DNA from 4 places in the Streptomyces yerevanensis genome. Region 1 is predicted to be linked to each of the others. Evidence: riboswitches for the same ligand, from Rfam matches in the RefSeq annotation. Region 1 holds a riboswitch; each other region holds the start of a gene.
The links. A riboswitch is a leader RNA that binds a small molecule or an ion and turns the genes downstream of it on or off. The one in region 1 is predicted to bind cyclic di-AMP.

Region 1 (5,509 bases):
GTGGTCAGATCCAGCGGCGGCAAGGGCCGAAGCCCTTCGGCGAGACAGGCGTCGTACGTGAGCAGCCCCAGCGACTCGGAGTTCCCGAGGATCGCCACACGGGGCCCGGCGGGGAGGGGCTGGCGTGCCAGCAGCAACCCGGCGTCGACGAGCTCGGTGATCGTGTCCACCCGGATGACCCCGGCCTGCCTCAGCAGCGCGGAGACGGTCGCGTGCGGCAGCCGCGTGGCCCGTACGGCATGTCCGGGAGGTGCGGCCCCGCCGTGCCGCGCGCCCTGCACGACGACGAGCGGCTTGGCCGCGGCGGTGCGCCGCGCGAGGCGCGTGAACTTCCGTGGGTTGCCGATGGATTCGAGGTACATCAGCGCGACATCGGTGTCGGGGTCGTCGTACCAGTACTGCAGTACGTCGTTGCCGGACACATCCGCGCGGTTGCCCGAGGAGATGAACGTCGACACCCCGGTCACGCCCGTGACGCCGCCGCCGCGCCGCTGCAGTCGGGACAGCAGCGCGATCCCGATGGCACCGGACTGCGCGAACAGACCGATGCGTCCGGCCCGTGGCATCTCGGGCGCGAGCGAGGCGTTGAGCCGTACATCCGGTGCGGTGTTGATGACCCCGAAGGCGTTGGGTCCGATGATGCGCATGCCGTACGCGCGCGCGTGGCGCACGAGTTCACGCTGACGCTCCCGCCCTTCGGAGCCGCTCTCGGCGTACCCCGCGGAGATCACGACGAGTCCTTGCACGCCGTGCTCACCGCAGTCGGCGACGGCCTGGGGGACGTGCTCGGTGGGAACGGCGACCACGGCGAGATCGACGGGGTCGGGGATGTCGCGGATCGAGCGGTACGCCGCGACTCCGCCGAGTTCCTTCTCCTGAAGGGCCTTGTTCACCGCGTACAGACGTCCACCGAACCCGGCGTCGCGGAGGTTGTCGAGGACGCTGCGTCCCACTCCCCCGGGCGCGCGGCCTGCTCCGATGACGGCGACCGAACCGGGCGCGAGGAGCCGCGCCACGGATCGACCCTCGGCCCGCTGCTCTCGGGCCCACTGCACCGCGCGTGAACGGTCGGTGGGCTCCAGGTCGAACTCCAGGCGTACGACGCCGTCTTCGAAGCTGCGCTTCTGCTGGTAGCCGGCGTCCGTGAACACCTTGATCATCTTGTTGTTGGCGGGCAGCACCTCGGCGGCGAACCGGCGGATGCCGCGCTCGCGGGCCACCGCGGCGATGTGCTCCAGCAGCGCGGAGGCCACACCGCGGCCCTGATGGGCGTCCTGCACGAGGAAGGCGACCTCGGCCTCGTCGGCGGGAGACGAGGCGGGCAGCCCCTCGGCGTCGATGCGGTCGTAGCGTACGGTGGCGATGAACTCGCCGCCGACCGTGGCCGCGAGTCCCACCCGGTCCACAAAGTCGTGGTGCGTGAAGCGGTGGACATCCTTGGCGGACAGGCGCGGGTACGGCGCGAAGAAGCGGTAGTACTTCGACTCGTCGGACACCTGCTCGTAGAAGCTGACCAGGCGGTCGGCGTCGTCGGCCGTGATCGGCCGGATGCGCGCGGTGCCGCCGTCGCGCAGCACGACGTCGGCCTCCCAGTGGGCGGGATACTCGTGCCGGTCCGACGAGGTCTGCATGGGCCCCAGAGTACGGCTCGTGTCCGACAATGGCGCGAGGCAGTCCGGGGACCCGACTCGGGCCCCCGCACGGGCTCCTGGCCTCCGACGGGCTCGACACCCGCTCGGGGGCGCTTCACGGTATGGAATAGTGGTCTAGACAACCCGAGAACACCTGAAGGGCAGCATCACATGGCTGAGCGCCGCGTCAACGTCGGCTGGGCCGAGGGCCTCCACGCCCGCCCCGCCTCCATCTTCGTCCGCGCGGCCACGGCCGCCGGCGTCCCCGTGACGATCGCCAAGGCGGACGGCAGCCCCGTCAACGCCGCGTCCATGCTCGCGGTGCTCGGCCTGGGCGCCAAGGGCGGCGAGGAGATCGTCCTGGCCTCCGACGCCGAGGGCGCGGACGCCGCGCTCGACCGCCTGGCCAAGCTGGTCGCGGAGGGCCTGGAGGAGCTGCCCGAGACTGTGTGATGCACCTAAACCGGCGCCGCTCTCGCGGACCTGGTTGATCGCCGTCGTGGTTCCTCAATTGATGGTTGCGGTAGTGGTCGTTCCAAAGACGCCATCCACACGCACACCAAAAGGGCTCGCCCGGAATGCCGGGCGGGCCCTTTTTAATTCCAGGTTGCGGGCAGCGAAAATAATCCCCCGCGAATTACTCCCCCTTTGTATACGGCGCCACTGTTAATGCCGCAGGCTCGCCGTGTTTACGGGATGTTGCGAAGTTCTCACGCGCTCCACGCGATCACCTCGTTCGGGGAAGCGCAGCCGGTGTGCGGTCGTCGCCCGCTCGGTGTGCAGCGCCGTGATCGCCCGGGCCCGCTCGCTGTCTCCGCGCGCGACGGCGTCCACGATGCCGCCGTGCTCCGACCAGGACTCGGCGGGGTTGGCAGGCGCCTCGACCGAGTACATCCAGGCGATCTTGTGCCGCAGCTGGGTGAGCATCGAGGTCAGCGCGGGGCTACCGGAGGCCTGTGCGAGCGTCTCGTGGAACCAGCCGCCCAGCGAGCGCAGATCCTCGCTCTGGCCCCTCCTGGACCGCTCCTGCCCCAGCCTGACCAGGCCTCGCAGCACCTTGAGGTGCGCCTCCGTACGCCTCTGCGCGGCGCGCGCGGCGCCCAGCGGCTCCAGGAGCATGCGCATCTCCAGCAGGTCGGCGGCCTCCTGTTCGGTGGGTTCCGCGACGCAGGCGCCCGCGTGCCGGCGGGTGACGACGAAACCTTCCGCCTCCAGCGTGCGCAGCGCCTCCCGCACGGGGACCCGCGAGACGCCGTAGCGACGCGCGAGCAGTTCCTCGGTGAGCCGGCTGCCGCGTTCGTAGACACCCGCGACGATGTCGTCACGGATCGCCGTGCATACCGAGTGCGCGGGAATACGCATGACCCGACCTCCGCCTTAATCCCCGCGAAACGCGGTTGATTGACGCCAGTTCAGTGACTCTATTGCAGAGAGCCGGAAATTCCGATGGCGGACCGGAATCCACAGCTATTTTTTGGACACATAGTGACGCAGAACAGGCAGTCGTCCCGTCGGCATGCGCGAAGGCCCCAGCTCGGTGAGCCGGGGCCTTCGGGAGCGGTGCGCCTTCGGAAGCGGTGTGGTGAGTCCGAGTCGTCAGACGTCCACGCCGTGCGAGCGGAGGTAGGCGAGGGGGTCCATGTCCGAGCCGTACTCCTGGGACGTACGCGCCTCGAAGTGGAGGTGTGCTCCGGTGACGTTGCCGGTCGCCCCGGAGAGGCCTATCTGCTGGCCCGGGGTGACGCTCTGGCCGACGGAGACGGAGAGGGACGACATGTGTGCGTACTGCGTGTACGTGCCGTCGTTCATCTTGATGACGACCTGGTTGCCGTACGAGCCCTCGAAGCCGGCCTCGACGACGGTGCCGGCACCCACGGCGCGGACGGTGGTACCGCTGGCGGCGTGGAAGTCGATGCCGGTGTGGCTGCCGGAGGACCAGACGGAGCCGCCGGCCTTGTAGCCGGTGGAGACGTACGAGTCGCTGATCGGCGAGACGTAGGCGTTGAGCAGGCGCTTGCGCTCGGCCTCGCGGGCGGCGCGCTCCTTGGCCTCGCGCTCCGCCTTGGCCTTCGCCTCGGCCCGGGCCTTCTCCTCGGCGGCGCGCTTCTGCGCGGCTTCCTCGGCAGCCTTGCGGGCGGCGGCCTCCTCGGCGGCCTGCTGCTGGGCGTGGGCCTGGGCGTCGATCTGGTCGGCGACCGAGTCGCCCATGGTGACGGCCTGCGTCAGCCCTGTCTGCTTGACCGAGGACGGGCCGGCGAACGCCGGGGCGGCCAGGGTGCCGATGACACCGGTGGTGGCGAGCGTCGCGACGCCCACGGCCCTTGAGGAGGACGTGCGCTTCGTACGGCTCGGGCGACGGTGCTTCCCGGTGGCGCGGGTGAACGCCATGAAGTGGCTGGTCCTTTCCTTCCTTCTCGCCTACCGGGTTAGCTGACGGGTTCGGAGCAGGAAGGTCTCCTACGGGCTCCCTCCAGGAGGGTGCCCGATTCACCCCAGGGACTGCGATGGGTCCCCGGCTCCCCTGGCTCGCGCCGTACGGGGACTCGGCGATGACTGTCCGGTGCCGCGGGTGCGGCGCAGTGCCTGACGAACAGCCGGACCGACGCTAAGCGTGCCGTCTCTCAAACAACAAACGGATGACGGTTTTTGTAGCGCACGCCACAGCGCAGACACACAACCTCCATATCAACTCCCAACCAAACCAATCAATATGGACAAAGAGGGACCCTGAAGGCTCATCAGCCTCCAGGGTCCCCAGGATGTGCAGCGGCTCTACTCGGCCGCGACCACGCTCACTTCACCGATCCCGAGGGCTTTGACGGGCTCCTCGATCTGGGCGGCGTCCCCGACGAGGACGGTCACCAGACGGTCCACCGGGAAGGCGCTCACGGCGGCCGCGGTGGCCTCCACGGTGCCCGTCGCTGCGAGTTGGCGGTACAGCGTCGCCTGGAAGTCGTCCGGCAGGTACTGCTCGACCTGGTCGGCGAGCGTGCCGGCGACGGCGGCCGCGGTCTCGTACTTGAGCGGCGCCACGCCCACCAGGTTCTGTACGGCGATGTCGCGCTCGGCGTCCGTCAGGCCCTCGGCCGCGAGCGTGCGCAGCACCTTCCAGAGGTCGTCGAGCGCCGGGCCGGTGTTCGGCGTGTCGATGGAGCCACTGATGGCGAGCATCGCGGCGCCGGTGCCGTCCGGGGCGGAGCGCAGTACCTGGCCGAACGCCCGCACACCGTAGGTGTAGCCCTTTTCCTCGCGCAGGACGCGGTCAAGGCGTGAGGTGAGGGTGCCGCCCAGGCAGTACGTGCCGAGCACCTGGGCGGGCCACACACGGTCGTGCCGGTCGGCTCCGACGCGGCCGATGAGCAGCTGTGTCTGGACGGCTCCGGGGCGGTCGACGATGACCACGCGGCCGGTGTCGTCGGCGGTCACCGGAGGCACCGGACGAGCCTCGGCCGGCGAGCCGGTCCAGGCGCCGAGCGTGTCGCCGAGCAGCGCGTCGAGGTCGACACCGGTGAGGTCGCCGACGACGACCGCGGTGGCCGTCGCGGGGCGTACGTGCTTCTCGTAGAAGGCGCGTACCGCCGCCGAGTCGATGGTCGCGACCGTCTCCTCGGTGCCCTGGCGCGGGCGCGACATGCGCGAGGTCGCCGGGAAGAGCTCCTTGGAGAGCTCCTTGGCGGCGCGGCGGGCCGGGTTGGCGGTCTCGTGCGGAATCTCGTCGAGCCGGTTGCGGACGAGCCGTTCGACCTCGCTGTCCTCGAAGGCGGGCGCCCTGAGGGCGTCGGCGAGGAGACCGAGCGCCTTCGGGAGCCGCGACACCGGGACCTCGAGGCTCAGTCGTACGCCCGGGTGGTCGGCGTGCGAGTCCAGCGTGGCGCCGC
Region 2 (5,509 bases), on a different contig from region 1:
TACGACCTCCCCGGCGCCCGCCTCCTCGACCTCGTCCAGGTCATGGACCGCATCCGCGCCGAATGCCCCTGGTCGTCCCGGCAGACCCACAAGGGCCTCGCGAAATACGGCATCGAGGAGGCGTACGAACTCGTCGAGGCGATCGAGGAGGGCGACCGTCACGAACTGCGGGAGGAACTGGGCGATGTCCTGCTCCAGGTCGTCTTCCACGCCCGGATAGCGGAAGAGGACCCCGAGGAACCCTTCTCCGTGGACGACGTCGCAGGCACCATCGTCACCAAGCTCATCCACCGCCACCCCCACGTCTTCGGCGACGAAACCGCCGCGACCCCCGAAGAGGTCAAGGAACACTGGCTGCGCACCAAGGCGGTGGAAAAGCAGCGGACATCCGTCACGGAAGGAGTGCCACTGGGCCAGCCCGGCCTGGCACTGGCAGCGAAACTGGCATCCCGCGTGCGCACAGCGGGACTTGAGGTGCCGATACCCCAGGGCGAGGGCATCGGCTACGACCTGCTCGCGATGGCCGTACGAGCCGAGGCGGAGGGCGTGGACCCGGAGGCGGCCCTGCGGGCCGCTGCGCGAGCGTATCGGGATGCGATACGGGCGACGGAGGGCTGACGCGGAACCCCAAGGGCGGTCACGGTCAAGGGCGTACGGGCGTGAACTCCACAGGGAGGTTGCGCAGACCGCGCATGATCAGGCCGCCTCGCCAGCGCAGGTCCGCGGAATCGGCGGCGAGCCGAAGGTCGGGCAGCCGGCGCAGCAAGGTGGCCAGGGCGGTGCGGCCTTCCAGGCGGGCGAGTGGGGCGCCGAGGCAATAGTGGATGCCATGCCCGTAGCCGAGGTGCTGGTTGTCCCGGCGGGAGAGGTCGAGCGTGTCCGGCTCGTCGAAACGCGCGGGATCACGGTCGGCAGCGGCGAGGACCACGAGTACGGGGTCGCCGGAAGCGATGCGTTGTCCGCCGATTTCGAGGGGCTCGGTCGCATAGCGCCAAGTAGCCAGTTCGACGGGGCCGTCGTAACGGAGAAGCTCTTCGATGCCGGTGTCGAGCAGTTCTTGTTCGCCACGCTCGATGGACTTCTGCAGTTGTGCGCGCTGCTTCGGGTTGCGGAGCAGTGCGTACGTGCCGTTGCCGATGAGGTTGATGGTCGTTTCGAAACCTGCGAACAGCAGTACGAAACACATGGCCGCGGCTTCGTTCTCGGTGAGGTGTTCGCCGTGGTCGGAGGCGCGGATGAGCCCGGAGATGAGGTCTTCGCCGGGGCCGGGGGTGTCCGGAAGTGCCTCCCGTTTGCGGTGGATCAGTTCGGCGAGATAGCCGCGCATCTTCTTCACGGACCGTGCGACGCCGCCGCGCGGCCCACCCCCGTGCCGGATCATCATCCCCGCCCAGTCCCGGAAGTCGTCCTGGTCCTCGCGGGGGACGCCGAGCAGGTCACAGATGGCGTAGATGGGGAGGGGGAACGCGAACTCGTGGATGAGGTCGGCGGAGCCCTTGTGCGCGAACTGGTCGATGAGCTGGTCGGTCAACTCCTGGACGCGAGGCGTGAATTCGGCCACGCGACGGGGTGTGAACGCCTTGGAGACGAGCCGGCGGAGCCGCGTGTGGTCCGGCGGGTCGATGTTGAGCAGATGGGTCATCAGGTTGGCGCTGCGCTCGCCGGGGATGCCCGTCTTGCTCTTGCCGTGGGCGTCCTCGGAATGGTGCACGGGATTCTTGGAGAGTCGCTGGTCGGCCAGGGCCTGCTTGGCGTCCGCGTACCGAGTCACGAGCCATGCCTCGACGCCGCTGGGGAGCGTGGTGCGGTGTACGGGTGCGTGCTCGCGGAGCCATGCGTAGGCGGGATAGGGGTCGCTGGCGAACTCCCAGGTGAAGAGTTCGGGTCCGAGGTATGGGGCGTTCACGAGGTGACGGTACCGGCCGCGGCGTGGACGAACCCCGGGCTCAAACTGACGAACCCCCAGCTCAAAGCTGACATACCCTCAAGTTCGTGATCTTTACGTGATCTACGCTACATCTACTGGTGACAAGTGATCGGGTCCCACTAGGTTCACGCGAAAGCGGATCTCAGCAGCCCCACTGGTCACACCCATGTCACACACTGTCGCGTGAAAGGCAATCACATGCTCTCCGGGAACGGTCGACACCGTCGCCCCCGTCAGGCGCCCGCTCTCTTCGTCGCGGCAGGGGTGACCGGATCGGCCATCGCGATCCCCCTGCTCGGAGCGAGTGGTGCGAGTGCCGCCAGCGGTACGACCTGGGACGCGGTCGCGGAGTGCGAGAGTGGCGGCTCGTGGAGCGCCAACCCCGGCAACGGGGAGTACGGCGGACTCTCGATGACCCAGGAGGAGTGGGAGCGGTACGGCGGTCTCGACTACGCGATGAGCGCCGACCTGGCCAGCCGCTCGCAGCAGATAGCCGTCGCCGAGAAGATCCTCGCGGACCGGGGTACGGGCCCCTGGGCGACCTGCGGACTCATCGCGGGCCTGACGCAGAACTCCGACTCGGCCGACGTCGACACCGGCCTGGCGCAGGACTCGCCCACGCCCACTCCCACCCCGTCCACCGAAGCGGACCCGGGCGTGGACCCGGGCGTGGACTCGGGCTCGGGCACTGACTCGGGTTCAGATTCCGGGCAGACGTCAAGTGACGGCTCCGTAAAGGATGATTCATCCGACACTTCCGGCTCATCCGGTACATCCTCTGAATCGGACTCGTCTGATAAATCCGAGTCGTCCACTGATGCGTCACAGGATTCCGACAGTGGCCCCATCGCCGAATCGCCGAGCCCCGACAGCTCGCCCACAGATGCGACAAAAAAGGGCGACTCGGGCAACTCCGATCAGAACGCAGACGATTCAGGCAGTGAGAGTACAAACACAGGCGACGCGGACGCAGCCACCGGCCGCCATCGCGGCGGCAGCGCCGAAGAGGATGCCGCACCCTCCCGTACGGACGACTCCGCCGGCCGGCATGCCTCGCGCGCGGGCAGTGCCTCACGCGACGAAGCGGACGCGGCGGACGGCTCGTACACCGTCCGTTCCGGAGACAGTCTCTGGTCGATCGCCGACTCCCTTGACCTCCAAGGTGGATGGTCCGATTTGTACGCTGCGAACAGGCAGACCGTCGGCGCCGACTCGAACCTCATCCTTCCCGGTCAGCGCCTTGAACTCGGCACAGACTGAGCGGTCGACAAGGTGCCGAACCGGCCCAAAAGTGGCGGCAGTTCGGGCCGAATGTCCGGTTTGATGAAAGTGAGACATGGATCTCAAAGGCCCTGATCGTCTTTGAAATTCGGCGGATCGCATGTTTACGGTCGTGACCGCTCGCCACAGCGGGCCCCGACGGACGTCACGCCGAATCCTGCCAACGTCCGTACGGGAACAGTCGTCGCGTAAAGCGCCGTAGGCAGGAGCGGGGGACCCAAGGTAAGTGCCGGGCCCGGTCGTTGAGACCAGGTGCGGCTTGGGGTGAAGTCGTGCGGAGCGATCCGTACGGCCGGGCAACTCACCAGGCCCGAACCCGACAGCTCACCTCGTAGGCGTCGGTGAGGGGATCTCTTCATGCTGCTTTCCGGCAAGGGCAAGCACCGTCGCCCGTCCAAGGCCACCCGCATGGCCACGCTCGCCGGTGTCACCGGTGCCGCCATCGCCGCCCCGCTGATGGTGTCGGGTACGGCCTCCGCCGCCACCGCCTCCGAGTGGGACACCGTCGCCCAGTGCGAGTCGGGCGGCAACTGGTCCATCAACACCGGCAACGGCTACTACGGCGGCCTGCAGTTCTCCGCCTCCACCTGGGCCGGCTACGGCGGCACGAAGTACGCCGCCACCGCCGACCAGGCCTCCAAGGCCCAGCAGATCGAGATCGCCGAGAAGGTTCTCGCGGGCCAGGGCAAGGGCGCCTGGCCGGTCTGCGGCAAGGGCCTGTCGAGCGCCGGGTACACCGGCGGCGGCTCCTCCGACTCCGGTGCCGCGCAGGAGAACACCCAGCAGTCCCAGCAGCAGAGCGCCCCGGCCCAGGAGGAGCGCGCCTCCCGCTCCGCGGAGCGCCCGGCTGCCAAGAAGACCGTCACCACCCCGACCGGCAAGAAGGTCAAGAAGGGCGACGGCGAGTACAAGGTCGTCAAGGGTGACACCCTCAGCGAGATCGCCACGGAGAAGAAGGTCAAGGGCGGCTGGCAGAAGCTGTACAAGCTGAACGACGACATCGTCGACAACGCCGACGTCATCTACCCGGGCCAGCAGCTGCACCTCAGCTGAACTGAGTCCCCGGCTCAGCCGAAGCCCGGCCCCCAGAGCGGCGCCGGCTGAGCCCTCAGCTCAGCCGAAGCCGAGCCCCAACTCGGCTGAAGCTGAGCCCCCCAGACAGTCCCGCCCCGGTGCGTCTTCCCCCGTACGCACCGAGGCGGGACTTTTTTGCCCCTGCCTTGCCCCCTGCTCTGCCCTCTTCGGATTTGTTCCGTTAGGAAACAATTTACTCTCGGTTCGGTCCATGGGCGGGGCGGACGGCTGGCCGATCGCCCGGAGCCGGTTAGGCTCGTCCTCGCGGAGCCGCCGCGGCTTCGCGCTGTGCGGGCCCAGCGGCCCGCGTAACCGCGTCACATCCCAGAAGGAGATGCTCGTGCCGTCCATCGACGTCGTCGTAGCCCGGGAAATCCTGGACTCCCGAGGCAATCCCACGGTCGAGGTCGAGGTCGGCCTCGACGACGGCAGCACGGGTCGTGCCGCCGTTCCGTCCGGCGCCTCCACGGGCGCCTTCGAGGCTGTCGAACTCCGCGACGGAGACGCCAACCGCTACCTCGGCAAGGGTGTAGAGAAAGCGGTCCTCGCCGTCATCGAGCAGCTCGGCCCGGAGCTCGTCGGTTACGACGCCACCGAGCAGCGGCTGATCGACCAGGCCATGATCGACCTGGACGCCACCGACAACAAGGGCTCGCTCGGCGCCAACGCCATCCTCGGCGTCTCCCTCGCCGTCGCGCACGCGGCCTCCGAGGCCAGCGACCTCCCGCTGTTCCGTTACCTGGGCGGTCCGAACGCGCACCTGCTGCCGGTCCCGATGATGAACATCCTGAACGGCGGCTCGCACGCCGACTCGAACGTGGACATCCAGGAGTTCATGATCGCCCCCATCGGCGCGGAGTCCTTCTCCGAGGCGCTGCGCTGGGGCGCCGAGGTCTACCACACCCTCAAGAAGGTGCTGAAGACCAAGGGCCTGTCCACCGGCCTCGGCGACGAGGGCGGCTTCGCCCCGAACCTGGAGTCCAACCGCGCCGCCCTCGACCTCATCATCGAGGCCATCAAGGAGGCCGGTTACCAGCCCGGCGAGCAGGTCGCCCTCGCGCTCGACGTCGCCGCCTCCGAGTTCTACAAGGACGGCGCGTACCTCTTCGAGGGCAAGTCGCGCTCGGCCGCCGAGATGACGGAGTACTACGAGGAGCTCGTCGCCTCGTACCCGCTCGTCTCCATCGAGGACCCGCTGTTCGAGGACGACTGGGCCGGCTGGAAGGT
Region 3 (5,509 bases), on a different contig from region 1:
CAGCGCGGGGCAGCGGACCATGGATCCGTACTCGAAGCTGCTGGAGGAGCGGATCGTCTTCCTGGGAACGCCGATCGACGACACGTCGGCGAACGATGTGATGGCGCAGTTCATGCACCTCGAGTACCAGTCGCCGGACCGGGACATCTCGCTGTACATCAACTCCCCCGGCGGCTCGTTCAGCGCGATGACCGCGATCTACGACACGATGCGGTTCATCACCTGTGAGGTGGAGACGGTCTGCATGGGGCAGGCGGGGGCGTCCGCGGCGGTGCTGCTGGCGGCCGGCGCGCCGGGCAAGCGGTCCGCGCTGCCTGGCGCGCGCGTGCTGATCCACCAGCCGGCGCTGCCCGAGCCGGTGCAGGGCCAGGCGTCCGATCTGGCCATCCAGGCCGAGGAGCTGATGCGTACGCGCCGGCTCCTTGAGGAGATGCTCGCCCGGCACTCCGGCCAGAGCCAGGAGCGGATCAGCGAGGACATCGAGCGGGACAAGATCCTGGAAGCACCGCAGGCGCTGGAGTACGGGCTGATCGACCGCATCATCCCGAGCCGCAAGGCCTCACTCACCGCACCCGGCGCGAGGTGAACGGCGGATGCTCCCACCCGAATTGCCCCCGCTGCCGGCGCTGACCCGGGCGGAGGGTGAACTGATCGACCGTTATCTGGAGGTGCTCGATCTTCTCGGCCGGATCAATCCGGCGAACCGTGGCGACACCTACGGCGGGCTGCGCGCGGCACAGGCACTGGTCGCCAAGGCCGCCGCGCTGCGCGACGCGCTGACCCTGATGCACCAGCGGGGCGAGCACGAGCTGCACACACCGACCCTGACGCGGGCACTGCGGGTGCTCGACGGTGAACGCCGGGCGGCCCGCGTCACCCTGCCTCCGGGACCCTCCGGCATCTGACGCACCAACCGGTCCGGGCGTCTCGCGGACAACTGACGAGGCGTCCGGACAAGGTTGAAACGGGCCAAATGACGTACCCCTGAACGGCGTAGACAGAGCTACGTTCAAAGACCCGAATGACTTGCGCAACGCGCGTACTCCAATACCGGAATCAGACATTCCGGCGCTGGTGCGAGGCTCCTCGCCCCCTCAACTCTCGTTCGAAAGCAGGCCCGTCCACCCGAACGGCTGAGGGGTGAGTAAGCCCACAAACCACCGATTCCGTTCGGACTTTCCGACGTTCGTGCGTAAAGATCCCTTCCGACGACAAGCCCCCGCCGCAGCGGCGGGGCGGTCCGGGCGGACGCCGAGTCCTGCCGCCGCCCGGATGACGGGTCGACAGAAGTGGATCGGCAGGAGTGGAGGACCCAGGCACGACGGGCCGCCGGAGAACTTCCGAGTGGTCCTTGGGGTGAAGCCGCACACCGCGGCCGGGCAACTTCGCCAGCCCGAATCCGACAGGTCATCCTTCACAGGCGGCTGACGAAGGGTTGCGCATGTCTGCGCTCAATCGTGTCCCGTCGCTGTTGACCAGAGCCGGTACCGCATCGGCTCTCACCGTCGCCGTTGTCGGCGGCAGTGTTGTGGCCCCCGGCGTCGCATCTGACGCCGAAGCAGTCACCCCAGCGAAGAAGGCGCTTCAGGTGGCGGCCTCCAAGAAGGGCTCCCCGTACAAGTGGGGAGCCGAGGGGCCCAGGCGCTTCGACTGCTCCGGGCTGACGCTCTACGCGTTCAAGAAGGTGGGGAAGAAGCTGCCCCGCACGGCCGCGCAGCAGTACAACAAGACGCGCCATATCTCGGCTTCGAGCCGCAAGCAGGGAGACCTGGTGTTCTTCCACTCGGGCCGGAACGTGTACCACGTCGGCATCTACGCCGGGAAGGGACGGATCTGGCACTCCCCGAAGACCGGGGACGTGGTGAAGCTGCAGAAGATCTGGACGAAGAGCGTCTGGTACGGCCGGGTCAGGTGACACGCCTGGGGTGGCGGCGGTCATCGCCGCCACCCCACGGGCGTGATTCGGGCGGCTGACGGGTTACTCATTCATCCATGGCCCACCAACCGCCCAGAGACCGCGAGCCCGACGAGCGACGTCCAGGCGCCGAGCGTCCGGGCGCCGAAAGCCCGCTCGCGCGGCGCGAGACGCCGCTCGAGCGCGCCGACCGCAACTTCATCGAACTGCTCCAGGAGCTGAGGGTCACCCAGACAGGTGTGCAGATCCTCTTCGCGTTCCTGCTCAGTCTCGCGTTCACCCCGCGCTTCCCGGACCTCGACTCGGTGCAGCGCGCCACGTACATCACGACGCTGCTGCTCGCCGTGCTGTCCTCCGTACTCCTCACGGCACCGGCCGCCCTGCACCGCCGGCTGTTCCAGCAGGGCGCCAAGCCGCAGATCGTGGCGGTCTCCTCGCATCTCGCCCAGATCGGGATGGGTGTGCTGGCGTTCGCGCTCACCGGGTCGGTCCTGCTGGTCGTGGATGTGACGGCGGGCCGGCTGGAAGGGATCCTGTCCGGCGCGGCCACCATGGTGATCTGCCTCGGCCTGTGGGGGCTCGTGCCGTTCTTGATGAAACGGGCCGGCGGCAGGAACCCGAACGATTCCTGAGCCCTGCCGGCCGGCTCTCCGGCTCAGGTCGGCAGCGGTTCGAGCACGAGCCCCAGTCCCAGCGCCGTCAGTGCGGTTCCGGTGACGGCCTCGATGACCCGGGCGGTACGCGGCCTGCGCAGCCACCGGCCGAGCCGGTCCACGAGCAGCGCGAGGACCGGCGTCCGCGGCATCGCGGGACTTCCGGCCGGTACGAACTGCGGCAGCAGGCACCCGCGGCCGACGCCTTCCGTGCTCTGCTGCGCGGCGCCTTCGGCCGCGCGTCCCCACCGGGCTGACGGTCAGCGGCCCTCAGTCGGCAGGCACCGGCTGGACCGGAGTCGTCCAAGGCAGCATGACCGAGACCGTCTTGCCGCCCTCACGGGTGGGCCGGACCGTCAGCTTCCCGCCGCACTCGGCGGTGAGGAAGCGAATGATCACCATCCCCCGGCCGTTGTCCTGCTGGACGGCCGCGGGAAGCCGTTTCGGGAAGCGCGGGTGGCTGTCGGTCACGCCGATGCACAGCTGTTCGTCACGGTCGAGAGCGAGGTCCACCGTGAAGGTGGGCGACTGCCCGAGGGTGTGCTGCACGACGTTGGTGGCGAGTTCGGAGACGATGAGCCGGACGGTGTCGGCGACTTCCGTGTCCGGCGGAAGGCCCCATTCGGCAAGGACGTCGACGACGTAGGTACGAGCGGTGGAGACCGAGGCGGGATCGCTCGGCAGAGTGACGGATGCTTCCAGGTGGTCTGCCATGGCGCGGTCGTCCCTTTCCCACGGGACCGGAGTCCGACACGGAGCGGAGGTTCGAGTACGGTCCCGGACTGGTGCTGCGCGCCAGACTGCCACTACCGCGCCGGTCTCGGTGCCGATCCACCGAGATATGCATATATCTGTCCCTCGAAGCGGTGAACTCTCCGACGACCGACCGTATTTGGGTGAGGCCCAGGGTGGTCATTCGGACGAGTGACCGGGTCGTCTTCTGCCGTCGCCGTGACGCCCGACGCTATAGCGTCGGCGCGACGGTCGGAAGGAGACGACCATGCAACATGGACCCGCGGTACACCGCCGCAAGCTCGGCGCCGAGCTGCGCGCCCTGCGCACCCGCGCGGGCCTCACAAGCGGCGAGGCCGCCCGGCGTGTCGGCTGGCACCAGTCGAAGGTGAGCCGGATCGAGACCGGCCGCAGCGGGGTCAGACCTGCGGACGTACGGCGGCTCCTCGACGCGTACGACGTCCGGGACCCGGAACTGCTGGAGTTGCTCGTCGTACTCGCGGGCTCCGACGGCGACGGCCGGCACCGCTGGTGGAATGCCTACCGGGGTCTGCTGCCGCCCACGTACCGCGACTTCATCAGCCTGGAGTCGCAGGCGAGCGCGATGCGCACCCTGGAGAACTCCGTGGTCCCCGGACTGTTGCAGACCCCGGAGTACGCCCGCGAGGTGACCCGGGCCGCCCTGGACGGGCTGCCGGACGACAAGGTCGACGCGCTCGTGGAGGTGCGCCTCGCCCGCCAGGACGTGCTGCGCTCGAAAACGCCGCTGCGGCTGAGCGCGGTCCTGGATGAGGGGGTGCTACGGCGGTCGGTCGGCGGACCGGGGGTGATGGCACGGCAGTTGAGGCGTCTGCGGGACGCCGCCCGACTGCCTCATGTGCGGATCCAGGTGCTGCCGTTCGGAGTGGGGGCCCATGTCGGGGTGACCGGACCCTTCGTTATGTTTTCATTTTTGACCACTTCTGATCTGGATGTGGTTGTTCTCGACCACTTGACGAATAGCCTCTATCTCGAAAGGGAAGAGGACCTTCAGGCCTACACCGAGGCCTTCAACTCCCTTCAGATCCACGCCCTTTCGCCCAAGGAATCGTTGGATTTCATCGCCGGTCTGGCTGACGGCGAGTAAGGAGGCACCATGCCCACCCCCCTGCCTCGGTACGTACCTTCCAGCACCCGTCTGCACGGAGTGCGGTGGCAGCGCAGCAGTCGCAGCACGGGAATGAACAACTGCGTCGAGACAGCCCGTCCGGGCTCCGGCCCGTGGGCCGGACTTCTTGCGGTGCGCGACTCGAAGAACATCTCGGGTCCCGCCCTGCTCTTCGCCCCTTCGGCCTGGGAGGGCTTTATCGACGCGCTGCGCTGATCACCCGTACGGCATGGTCGAGTTGCCCGTCGGTGAGGTCCGCACGGGCGGTGAGCCGCAGCCGTGAGATGCCGTCCGGCACCGACGGGGGACGGAAGCAGCCGACGGCCAGTCCCGCCTCGCGGCAGTCCGCCGCCCAGCGCACGGCCTGCTCCGGCGAGGCTGCGCGCACGGAGACGACGGCGGCGTCCGGCCGTACCGCTTCGAGCCCCTCGGCGGTCAGGCGGGAGTGCAGGGTCGTGGCCACGGCACGCGCGCGTGCCGCTCGTTCCGGTTCCCGGCGCAGCAGGCGCAGGGCCGCGAGGGCTGCGCCCGCGGCTGCCGGGGCCAGACCGGTGTCGAAGATGAAGGTGCGGGCCGCGTTGACCAGATGGTCGATCACGCGGGCCGGGCCGAGGACGGCGCCGCCCTGGCTGCCGAACGACTTCGACAGCGTCACGGTGGTGACGACGTCGGCCGCGCCCGCGAGCCCGGCCGCGTGCGGTGTGCCCCGGCCGCCGTCGCCGAGTACGCCGAGCCCGTGCGCGTCGTCGACGAGCAGACCGGCGCCGAACTCCCGGCAGGCACCGGCGAGTTCGGCGAGCGGGGCCGCGTCGCCGTCCACCGAGAAGACCGTGTCGGACACGACGACGGCGGGTCCGGAGTGGGTGCCGAGCACCTTGCGTACGGCCTCGGGGTCGGCGTGCGCGACGACCTGCGTGGTGCCGCGCGCGAGACGGCAACCGTCGATCAGCGAGGCGTGGTTGCCCGCGTCCGACACGACGAGGGAGCCGTGCGGCGCCAGCGCGGTGACGGCCGCGAGGTTGGCGGCGTAACCCGAGGAGAAGACGAGCGCGGACTCGAAGC
Region 4 (5,509 bases), on a different contig from region 1:
ATCACGGCGACACGGCCCGAGGTCGTCCTCCTGGACGTGCACCTTCCGGGCGGCGGCGGTGTCGAAGTCCTGCGCCGCTGCGCCGCGTTGATGGCGGATGCCGAGCAGCCCGTACGGTTCCTCGCGCTGTCCGTCTCCGACGCCGCCGAGGACGTCATCGGCGTCATCCGGGGCGGTGCGCGGGGCTATGTGACGAAGACCATCACCGGCACGGACCTCGTCGACTCCGTCTTCCGCGTCCAGGACGGCGACGCGGTCTTCTCCCCGCGCCTGGCCGGCTTCGTCCTCGACGCCTTCGCCTCCACCGATGCCCCGCCCATCGACGAGGACCTCGACCGCCTCACCCAGCGCGAGCGCGAAGTTCTCCGCCTCATCGCCCGCGGCTACGCCTACAAGGAGATCGCCAAGCAGCTGTTCATCTCGGTGAAGACGGTGGAGTCCCACGTCTCGGCGGTCCTCAGAAAGCTCCAGCTGTCGAACCGCCACGAGCTGACCCGGTGGGCAACGGCACGACGGCTGGTCTGACCGTCAGTCGCGAATCACACCACCCGCGTAGCTCCCGCGAACGGCATCTCGTCCAGTGGGGCCAAGCGGACCGGGGCCGAAGGGTTGGGGGCGTGGATCATCTGGCCGTTGCCCACGTAGAGGCCCACATGGCTGATGCTGGAGTAGAAGAACACCAGGTCACCGGGGCGGAGTTCGGAGCGGGGGATGCGCTGGCCGGCGTCGATCTGGGCATACGTCGTGCGAGGCAGCGAGATCCCCGCGGAGCGGTACGCGGCCTGCATGAGGCCCGAGCAGTCGAAGGCGTCGGGGCCGGTGGCGCCCCATACGTACGGGCTGCCGAGCTTGTCGTACGCGTACGAAATCGCAGCCGCAGCCCGGGAGTTGGGAGCCGCGGCGGTCGAGCCCGCATCCCGCGGGGCGGAGCGTGAGGCGCGGGCCGTGGCGGCGTCGTCCGCGCCGATCCGGGCGCGCTGTTCGTCCGTCAGGCGGGACAGGAGCCGCCGGGCTTCGCCCAGCTTTCCGGTGACCGTCTTCTTGTGCCGGTTCAGCGCCGCCTGCTGGGACTTGAGCGAGGCCAGCTCGACATGGGCGGCCCCGCGCAGCTGCTCGATCTCGCGCAGTTGGCCGCGTACGCGCGAAACTGCCGAGGCCTGTCGGCTGCCGGCGCGTTCGGCGAACGCGGCCTCGTCCAGGTACTGATCGGGGTCCGAGGAGAGGATGAGCCGCAGCGCGGGGTCGAGGCCACCGTCCCGGTACTGCGCGGCGGCCACCGAACCCAGCGCGTCCCGCTCGGAGTTGAGCCGCTCCGTCCGGCGGGCGGCCTCGTCCTGGAGGGAGTCCACCCGGTCCTCCGCCTTGTCGGCCTTCTCCTTCGCCCCGTTGTACTTCTCGGTGGCGACCTCCGCCTCCTGGTACAGCTTGTCGACCTTCGCTCTCACCTGATCCGGTGTCAGCCGCGGCTCGGCGTGCCCCGCCCCGTCGAAGGAGGTAGCACTCGCCGCGCCCGCGAGCGCGATCGTGAAGGCTGTGCGGGCCGTATTGCCGCCGAGCGAGCGCTGTCTTGGCTTGCGGTGCGCTGCCACCTGGACACACTTCCTTCCCGAAGGGGAACTTCCGTACGACCGCGGAGCGATGACGCCCCTGGCGTCCGGCGGCGGCCCGCACAGGGGGAGCGGGCCGCCGCCGGATCTTCTCGGCGGTGATGCCCGGCTGCCGCCCCTGGCCCGGGCGGCGGTGGGGAGCCGGTCACCTGGGGAGGGACGCTAAACCTGAGAGGGCGGGCTTGGTGACGCCATGTACGGAACTGTCGGGACTGAGCCGTGCGGTGACCGTATGTGACCGTGATCCCGGCCTGGTGCCGTCGAGTTGGCGCGGGGCGTTGATCGATGCGGGGGTTGTGGAGGACCGGGCGGCGCGGCGGTGCTATGGGTCCGTCAGCGTCTGTCGGGGTCCGTCAGTCTCCGCAGTACGGGCTCCGCCCAGGGGCGCGGGGCGGTGTGAGGCCGTACACGAGCCCCCGATTAAGCTCCGGCTTCATGGACGTACTCATCCATCTCTTCGTCGGCCTGCACATCATCGGTATCGCCGCACTCCTCGGCGGCTTCCTCACCCAGATGAAGGCGATGGGCGAGGGCACGGCCCGCTTCGGGCCCGCGATGCTCCACGGCGCGTTCACGATGCTCGTCACGGGCGTGATCCTGGTCGGCCTCAACCAGGCCGACGACCAGACGGTCAACAACATCAAGATCGGCGTCAAGCTGGCGTTGCTGATCGTGATCCTGGGCCTCGTGTATGTGAAGCGGGACGAGGAGAAGGTGGAGAAGGGCCTGTTCGGGCTGGTGGGCGGGCTGACCATCGCGAACGTCTTCATCGCGGTGCTCTGGACCTGACGGGCCTTGGAGAGCCGTAAGAACCGCCCCTTGAAGAGCCCCAAAAAGGGCTCACGCGCGCGTGCATCCCAAAAAGGGGTCCACGCGCGCGTGCCTCATGCCGGGCGGACCACGCTGTGGATCGGCATGTAGTAGATCGACTCCTCGCGGACGTACGCACCCGGCTTCGGGGCGTGGATCATCATGCCGTCGCCGAGGTAGAGGCCGACGTGGCTGATGTCGTCGTAGAAGAAGACGAGGTCGCCGGGCTGGGCGCTGGCGACCGAGACCTGGGTGCCGATCTTGACCTGGTCCCAGGTGGTGCGCGGGAGGGTGACGCCGGCGGCCTTCCAGGCGGCCTGGGTGAGGCCGGAGCAGTCGTAGGAGTCGGGTCCTGACGCGCCCCAGACGTACGGCTTGCCGGTCTGGGAACGGGCGAAGGCGAGCGCCTTCTCGCCCTTGGCGGTCGAGGTGCCCGCGGAGCTGCCCGTGCCGGTCGAGGTCCCCGCGCCGGTGGAGGGCGCGGGAGTCTGCTGGGCCTGCTGCTGTTGGCGGCGCTGTTCCTCCGCGGCCTGCTGCTGCCGCGCCAGCTCCTCCGCCTTGCGCTGGGCCTCCTCCCGCTTCTCCCGCTCGATCGCCGCGAGCCGCGCCTTCTCCTCGGTGGTCAGCCGCGAGAGCAACTGACGCGCCTCGGCGAGCTTGCGCTGAACATCCGCCTTGGACGACTTCAGGGTGTTCTCGGTCTTGGTGAGCGACTGAAGGCTCTCGGAGGCCTCCTGACGCCGCTGCGTCATCTCGGACTGCTGCGTCGCGTAGTCCTCGACGGCCTGCTGCTGACGGCTGGTCAGCCGGTCCATCAGCTGGTTCTGGTCGAAGTAGTCCTGCGGGTTGTCCGCGAGCAGCAGAGACGCGGTGTCAGGGGCGGCGGCGCCCGTGCGGTACTGCGCGGCGGCGAACGTACCGAGCTCCTCGCGCGCCTCGTTGAGCTTCTGCGTGCGCGAGGCCACCTCGTCAAGGAGGTTGTCGGCCTTCTTGCGCTGCTTGCTGCTCTTCTCCTTGGCGCCGTTGTACTTCTCGGTCGCCGTCTCCGCCTGCTGGTAGAGGTCGTCGACCTTCTTCTGGACTTCGTCGAGGCTGGGCTGCGGCTCCGCGGAGGGCGAAGCGTTCGCGGTCTGCGACAGGAGAGCCACCGAGGTGAGAGCGGCGGTGGCGAGGGCAGGGGTACGTATGCCCTTGGGACTGGACGACCGCGCTTTGCGGTGTGGCGCCACGAAGGCGACTCCTTCCGTGCTCCGCCTACCGAGTTAGCTGTCGGGTTCGGGCGTGTGCTTCGGAAGGTTTGCCCTACGGTCCTTGTCCCCTGAGGGAGTTGGACCGATTCACCCCAAAGGTCGGTGGGTCCCCGGCTCCGGGCGGCCACGAGGGCGTTCCGGACTCGGCGGGAGCCGCACGGCCCGGCGACGTTCGCCGGTGGGGGTCGAGCGGCCCACTGCGAAAGCTAACCAACTCGTGTGGCTCTTGTGAAGGTTGATGAGCGAATTGTCCGATACGTTTTCGTGACCTTAGCCTCAGGTGCCATGATCCGTCGCCGACCGTGACGGGACGGTCCTGGAGGGTGAGAGAAATCCCGGCAGGCTCCCGGCAGGGTCGTACCGGCCGAGTTCTCAGGGCGGCGGCGAGGTGTCGGTGGGGGAGCCTAGACTCGGAGAGCGATGAGCAGCCTCTTTGATGACAGCTTCCTGGCGGACCTCAAGCCCTCGCGGGACCACGAGGAAGAACCCCCGCCGCCGCCCGAGGACGAGCACGTGCCGGAACAGGTTCCGGACGATCTGTTCGGCGGGAAGTTCGACGTGCCGCCGGACCGGGAGGCCTACTACCGCGATGGCGCCCCGCGCCCCCACGTGGACGCGGCCACGCTCCTGGAGGGGCTGAACGACAACCAGCGCGCGGCGGTCGTGCACTCCGGCTCCCCCCTGCTCATCGTGGCCGGCGCCGGCTCCGGCAAGACCCGTGTGCTCACACACCGGATCGCGTACCTGCTCGGCGAGCGGAATGTGCATCCGGGCCAGATCCTCGCGATCACCTTCACCAACAAGGCCGCGGGCGAGATGAAGGAACGCGTCGAGCACCTCGTCGGCCCGCGCGCGAACGCGATGTGGGTGATGACCTTCCACAGCGCGTGCGTCCGCATCCTGCGCCGGGAGTCGAAGAAGCTCGGCTTCACGTCCTCGTTCTCGATCTACGACGCCGCCGACAGCAAGCGCCTCATGGCCCTGGTCTGCCGCGACCTGGATCTCGACCCGAAGCGCTTCCCGCCCAAGTCGTTCAGCGCCAAGATCTCGAACCTGAAGAACGAGCTGATCGACGAGGAGGACTTCGCCGCCCAGGCCTCCGACGGCTTCGAGAAGACCCTCGCCCAGGCCTACGCGATGTACCAGTCGCGGCTGCGCGAGGCCAACGCCCTCGACTTCGACGACCTGATCATGACCACGGTCAATCTCTTCCGGGCCTTCCCTGACGTCGCCGAGCACTACCGCCGCCGCTTCCGCCACGTGCTCGTGGACGAGTACCAGGACACGAACCACGCGCAGTACGCGCTGGTGCGTGAGCTGGTCGGGCCCTCCGGCCCCGAGGACGACCCGGGCGAGCTGTGCGTCGTGGGCGACGCCGACCAGTCCATCTACGCCTTCCGCGGCGCTACCATCCGCAACATCCTCCAGTTCGAGGAGGATTACCCGGACGCGAAGACGATCCTCCTGGAGCAGAACTACCGCTCCACCCAGACGATCCTCACCGCAGCCAACGCGGTCATCGAGCGCAACGAAAGCCGCCGCCCCAAGAACCTGTGGACCAACGCGGGCACGGGCGCGCGCATCACGGGCTACGTCGCCGACACGGAGCACGACGAGGCGCAGTTCATCGCCGACGAGATCGACCGGTTGACGGACGCCGGTGAGGCGAAGGCGGGCGACGTCGCCGTCTTCTACCGTACGAACGCCCAGTCCCGTGTCTTCGAGGAAGTCTTCATCCGCGTCGGCCTGCCCTACAAGGTCGTCGGCGGCGTCCGCTTCTACGAGCGCAAGGAAGTCCGGGACGTCCTCGCGTACTTGAGAGTTCTCGCCAACCCGGAGGAC

Region 2: linked by a shared signal. The riboswitch ahead of OP79_RS25355 (LysM peptidoglycan-binding domain-containing protein) and the one ahead of OP79_RS05655 (M23 family metallopeptidase) in region 1 are both predicted to bind cyclic di-AMP.
Region 3: linked by a shared signal. The riboswitch ahead of OP79_RS31215 (C40 family peptidase) and the one ahead of OP79_RS05655 (M23 family metallopeptidase) in region 1 are both predicted to bind cyclic di-AMP.
Region 4: linked by a shared signal. The riboswitch ahead of OP79_RS46230 (C40 family peptidase) and the one ahead of OP79_RS05655 (M23 family metallopeptidase) in region 1 are both predicted to bind cyclic di-AMP.

The regions. Positions count from the first base shown of each region.
Region 1 covers NZ_JNWJ01000004.1:143,346-148,854, forward strand. The annotation lists gene OP79_RS05640 (bifunctional acetate--CoA ligase family protein/GNAT family N-acetyltransferase) at 1-1,631, opposite strand, end outside; gene OP79_RS05645 (HPr family phosphocarrier protein) at 1,803-2,084, shown strand; gene OP79_RS05650 (GntR family transcriptional regulator) at 2,298-2,993, opposite strand; gene OP79_RS05655 (M23 family metallopeptidase) at 3,228-4,019, opposite strand; cyclic di-AMP (ydaO/yuaA leader) riboswitch at 4,033-4,190, opposite strand; gene OP79_RS05660 (M16 family metallopeptidase) at 4,404-5,509, opposite strand, start outside.
Region 2 covers NZ_JNWJ01000025.1:106,263-111,771, forward strand. The annotation lists gene OP79_RS25340 (nucleoside triphosphate pyrophosphohydrolase) at 1-618, shown strand, start outside; gene OP79_RS25345 (cytochrome P450 family protein) at 644-1,906, opposite strand; gene OP79_RS25350 (LysM peptidoglycan-binding domain-containing protein) at 2,111-3,187, shown strand; cyclic di-AMP (ydaO/yuaA leader) riboswitch at 3,393-3,561, shown strand; gene OP79_RS25355 (LysM peptidoglycan-binding domain-containing protein) at 3,566-4,261, shown strand; gene eno (phosphopyruvate hydratase) at 4,617-5,509, shown strand, end outside.
Region 3 covers NZ_JNWJ01000036.1:19,571-25,079, reverse strand. The annotation lists gene OP79_RS31225 (ATP-dependent Clp protease proteolytic subunit) at 1-586, shown strand, start outside; gene OP79_RS31220 (hypothetical protein) at 594-905, shown strand; cyclic di-AMP (ydaO/yuaA leader) riboswitch at 1,272-1,438, shown strand; gene OP79_RS31215 (C40 family peptidase) at 1,442-1,915, shown strand; gene OP79_RS31210 (DUF6328 family protein) at 1,993-2,547, shown strand; partial or broken gene OP79_RS52330 (LysE family translocator) at 2,571-2,756, opposite strand; gene OP79_RS31205 (ATP-binding protein) at 2,839-3,282, opposite strand; gene OP79_RS31200 (helix-turn-helix domain-containing protein) at 3,569-4,426, shown strand; gene OP79_RS31195 (DUF397 domain-containing protein) at 4,436-4,663, shown strand; gene OP79_RS31190 (8-amino-7-oxononanoate synthase) at 4,644-5,509, opposite strand, start outside.
Region 4 covers NZ_JNWJ01000101.1:4,468-9,976, forward strand. The annotation lists gene OP79_RS46215 (LuxR C-terminal-related transcriptional regulator) at 1-525, shown strand, start outside; gene OP79_RS46220 (C40 family peptidase) at 540-1,589, opposite strand; gene OP79_RS46225 (hypothetical protein) at 2,043-2,396, shown strand; gene OP79_RS46230 (C40 family peptidase) at 2,492-3,646, opposite strand; cyclic di-AMP (ydaO/yuaA leader) riboswitch at 3,654-3,826, opposite strand; gene pcrA (DNA helicase PcrA) at 4,088-5,509, shown strand, end outside.